DNA from 2 places in the Chromohalobacter sp. genome. Region 1 is predicted to be linked to the other one. Evidence: predicted binding sites of a transcription regulator. Region 1 holds the regulator's gene; the other holds the start of a gene.

The links. The regulator LexA, encoded in region 1, represses DNA repair genes until DNA is damaged. The targets are predictions, from matches to a motif close to TACTGTNTANNTANACAGTA.
Region 2: a site for LexA is predicted at 1,115-1,134, ahead of recN (DNA repair protein RecN). Genes of this name have one in related genera too.

What each region holds. Positions count from the first base shown of each region.
Region 1 is NZ_JBDOOX010000012.1:271,839-274,310, reverse strand. It holds gene ABGX75_RS11165 (L,D-transpeptidase) at 1-139, opposite strand, end outside; gene ABGX75_RS11160 (TetR/AcrR family transcriptional regulator) at 136-795, opposite strand; gene lexA (transcriptional repressor LexA) at 980-1,618, shown strand; gene dinB (DNA polymerase IV) at 1,638-2,472, shown strand, end outside.
Region 2 is NZ_JBDOOX010000017.1:50,089-52,560, reverse strand. It holds gene recN (DNA repair protein RecN) at 1-1,082, opposite strand, end outside; gene grpE (nucleotide exchange factor GrpE) at 1,270-1,902, shown strand; gene dnaK (molecular chaperone DnaK) at 2,036-2,472, shown strand, end outside.

The sequences.
Region 1 (2,472 bases):
CGCGAGCCCCCGAGGAAATGGCGAATGTCTCGCGGCGCTCATCGGCCTCCCAGACCGTCAGCGACTGAGCGCCCAGATCGATCTCCAGCCAGGTCCCCTGCCGGGGCGGCAAGTCGGCCAAGCGAGGCGTGATGGTCATCCCGCCACCTTGAGAGCATCGTCGGGCAGCGGCGCCTGCATGCCGGCCACCACCACCGGACGCAACCGCCGGATCAAGTCGCGCACGCTGACGTGCTCGTGATAATCCTTGTCGGCGATGTCACGCAAGGCATCGAGTCCCGACAACGTGAAGATCACCGTGCCCAGCATGAAATGCAGCCGCCAGAAACGCTCGGCTTCGGGCAGCTCCGGCGTCGCGCGCCGCACGAGACCGCTGAAGCGCGAGAACACATCGCCGTAATGGGTCTGGATGTAGCGGCGCAGATGGCCTTGCGCCTGGGTATACGCCAATCCCAGCAAGCGCATGAACACCTTGAGACTGTTGCGCTCGGCAGGCACTTCGAGCACGGTGCGGGCCAGGGTTTCCAGCAGCACGTCGAGGGGAATCGGGGCATTCGCGTATTCCGCTTCGAGAGCGTCCAGCGCCTGATGAAAACGCTCGGAGAAAGGGTCCAGGTAGCGCGCGAAGACCGCCTGGATGAGCGCCTTCTTGGAGCCGAAGTGATAATTGACCGCCGCCAGATTGACCTTGGCCTTGCTGGTGATCGTGCGTAGCGACGTCTCGGCGAAGCCCCGCTCGGCGAACAGCACCTCGGCGGTGTCGAGAATACGCGTCACTGTGTCGGTTTGAGCCATCGGGGTGCTCCGCGCAGAATAAACGAATGTTTAAAACGAATTCGATTCTAAGCCCTGTCGGCGGTGACCACAAATTCCCGCGCTTACAGCGCAGCGCATTGCGTCTGGACGGTTGCACCACGCCAAAGACTGGATACAATCACATACTGTATACTTGAACACGTCAGTGCCCGCCGGAGGCCCCATGTCTCGCTCGCTAACCTCGCGCCAACAACACGTCTTCGATTTCATCGTCAAGACCATGAACGAGCTCGGCTATCCGCCGACCCGCGCCGAGATCGCCCGCGCACTGGGCTTTCGTTCGCCCAACGCCGCCGAGGAGCATCTCCGAGCGCTCGATCGCAAGGGCGTGATCCGCATGATCCCCGGCACCTCGCGCGGCATCCGGCTGACCGGCGAGGAGGACGCCGCACCGACGAGCACCGACGGCCTGCCCGTGGTCGGCGAAGTGGCTGCGGGCAGTCCGATTCTCGCGGCGGCGCACATCGATCGCCACTGCCCGCTCGCACCGGATTATTTCACGCCGCGTGCCGATTACCTGCTGCGGGTGCGCGGGCTGTCGATGAAGGATGCCGGCATTCTCGACGGCGATTTGCTGGCCGTGCATCGCACGCAGCAGATTCGCGACGGGCAGATCGTCGTGGCCCGCCTCGACGACGAGGTGACCGTCAAGCGCTTCAAGCGCCAGGGACATCACGTCTGGCTAGTGGCCGAGAACGCCGACTTTGCCCCCATCGAAGTCGACCTGCGTCACCAGGACCTGGAAATCGAAGGACTGGGCGTGGGGGTGATTCGCGGCGGCGGCGGCAACGGCCTGCACTGAGGCCCCACTGGCCCACGCCATGCGCAAGATCCTCCACGCCGACTGCGACTGCTTCTACGCCGCCGTGGAAATGCGCGACGACCCGGCGCTGCGCGACGTCCCGCTGGCGATCGGCGGCAGCCCCGAGCAACGCGGTGTCGTCGCCACCTGCAATTATCCGGCGCGGGCCTTCGGCATCCATTCGGCGATGCCCATGGCCCGAGCCATGCGCCTGTGCCCTCACCTCACCCGCCTGGCGCCCGATTTTCCCAAGTACCGGGAGGTGTCGGCGCGCATTCAAGCGCTGTTTCACGAACTGACCCCGCTGGTGGAACCGCTGTCGCTGGACGAGGCCTATCTCGATGTCAGCGAGGTGACGCAATGCCAGGGAAGCGCGACCTGGATGGCTCGCTGGTTGAAGCAGGAAGCGCTGACACGCACGGGTATCGTGATTTCGGTGGGCGCGGCGCCCAGCAAGTTTCTCGCCAAGCTGGCGAGCGACTGGGACAAGCCCGACGGCCTCTACGTGATCGCGCCGGAGGAAGTCGAACCCTTCCTGCTCGAACTGCCGGTCAAGCGCCTGCATGGGGTGGGACCGGCGACGGCGGCCAAGCTCGAAGGCCTGGGCATCGTGACCTGCCGCGACTTGCGTGACTGGCCCCTCGACACCCTGCTCGAGCGCTTCGGAAAGTTCGGACGACGCCTCTTCGAACTGGCCCGCGGGATCGACGAGCGCCCGGTGCAGATCGAGCGCGAGAGGAAATCGGTCAGCGTGGAAACCACCTACCACCGTGACCTGCCGAACCTCGCCGCCTGCCACGACGCCCTGTCGCCGCTGATCGAGCGGTTGCGAGAGCGGCTGGCCCGACATGGCA
Region 2 (2,472 bases), on a different contig from region 1:
CGTGCCTGCTGGCGATAGGTGTCGCGTGCCTGCTCGACGTCGCGAGCGAGCGCTTCCAGGTCGTTCTCGCCGCCTTCGAGGCCGGCCAGCTCGTCACTCAGGCGCTGATGCAGGTCGCGCAGTTCCTCGGGCATGACATGATGCTTGCGCGCGATGCGATGGACCTCGCCGAGCCGGGCATCGACTTCCGCCAGGCGCTGCGGATCGAGTTCGGTGGTATCGACGAAGCGATGAAGCTCGCGTGCCGCTTCCTCGATCTGGATGCGGGCGTCTCCCAGCATGCCGAGAGCCTCCGCGAGACTGTCCTGGGCATTGCCGGGGACGTGGCTCAGTCGGGCGGTGGCCTGGTGCAGCAGCGATAGCGCACCGCCCTCCTCCTGGTCGCAGCAGTCGGCGGCGAACTGGGCGTCGCCCAGAACCTGCTCGAGATTGGCAAGCTGGGTCTGTTCGCTTTCCAGCGTCTCGAGTTCGCCCTCGCCGAGCCCCAGCTGATCCAGTTCCTCGACCTGATAGCGCAGCAACTGGCGACGCGCCTGGATTTCGTCGCCGCTCTCCTGCAGCTCACGCAGTCGCCGTCGCAGAGACCGCCATTCGCGAAAATGCTCGCCGAGGGCGGTGACCGCGTCGCTCTGACCGGCATAGGCGTCCAGCAGGCGCAGATGCGTTTCCTCGCGCAGCAGTGCCTGATGCGCGTGCTGGCTGTGGACTTCGATGAGATGTTCGCCGAGTGCCTTCAGGTCGCTCACCGTGGCGGGCTGACCGTTGATCCAGGCCTTGGAGCGCCCCGAGGCGTTGACCGTGCGGCGCAGCAGGCACTCGTCCTGGGGCAGGTCGCGTGCGTCAAGCCAGGCGCGCGCCTCCGCCAGGTGGGTGATGTCGAAACGTGCACTGACGTCCGCGCGTTCGCGGCCATGGCGCACGCTGCCCGCGTCGGCGCGCTCGCCCAGGCACAGGCCCAGGGCGCCGAGCATGATCGACTTGCCGGCACCGGTTTCCCCGGTAATGGCCGTCATGCCGTCATGCAGATCCAGATCGAGACGATCGACGATGGCGTAATCACGAATGGCGAGCTGTATCAGCATGAAAACCTCCGGGCGTCGGAAACGAGGCTGATCTCTGTGTGTTTATACAGTAGTTGGCAGGGGGCTTCAATTATCCGTCGGCGAGGGGCGATCGGCATGGCTTGAGATCGTCGTCTGCATCCCCATATAGGGGGACAATTCCTTGTTAGATGCGGCTTCGGGCCGCGCCAGCTGTCAGGAGATACTCATGGCCAAAGACCCGCAGACCCCCACCGACGAAGAGTTGGCACGCGCCGAACGCGATGCCGAACCGCAACCGGGCGACGCGACCGATGACGAGGTCGAACTCGAAGGTGTCGTCGAGGATGTCGAGGCCAGCGAGGCCGATGCCGAAGCGCTCGAAAACCCGGAAGCGGACGCGCTGGCCGCGCGTGTCGAAGAATTGGAGCAAGCGCTGGCGGACGCCAAGGATCAGACGGCACGTGCCGCCGCAGAGGCTCAGAATGTACGCCGCCGTGCCGAGCAGGATGTCGAGAAGGCACGCAAGTTCGCGCTCGAGAAGTTCGTCAAGGAGCTGCTGCCGGTCGTCGACAGCCTGGAAAAGGCACTGGAATCGATGCAGGAAGGTGCCAGCGAGGTGCATCGCGAAGGGGTGTCGATGACGCTCAAGCTGCAGCTCGATGTGCTGGCCAAGTTCGGCGTGGAAGCCGTCGATCCGCAAGGCGAGCCGTTCGACCCGCAAGTGCATGAAGCCATGACCATGGTGCCCAACCCCGAGGTGGAGCCCAACACCGTGATCGAGGTCATGCAGAAGGGTTATCTGCTGAATGGACGCCTCGTGCGTCCGGCGATGGTGGTCGTCAGCCAAGCCGCCAATTGATGGGGCGGGGGAAGGGAATCCATCACTCAGGCCCTTGAAAGGCGTGGCCCTATCCCCCAAATAGACGAACAACGAGGCGGCAGCGCCGCCGACGAAGACGCAACAGTCAAGCAACGTATTTTGAGGTATTCCTATGGGACGCATCATCGGTATTGATTTGGGGACCACCAACTCCTGTGTTGCCATCCTTGACGGCGGCAATGCGAAGGTGATCGAAAACGCGGAAGGCGCTCGCACGACGCCCTCCATCATCGCTTACACCGACGACGGCGAAACGCTGGTCGGTCAGGCTGCCAAGCGTCAGGCGGTCACCAACCCGAGCAACACGCTGTACGCTATCAAGCGCCTGATCGGTCGCAAGTTCAAGGACGATGTCGTCCAGAAAGACATCAAGATGGTGCCGTACACCATCGCCGAGGCCGACAACGGTGATGCCTGGGTCGAAGTGAAGGGCAACAAGCTCGCGCCGCCCCAGGTCAGCGCCGAAGTGCTGAAGAAGATGAAGAAGACCGCCGAAGACTATCTCGGCGAGGAAGTCACCGAGGCGGTGATCACCGTGCCGGCGTACTT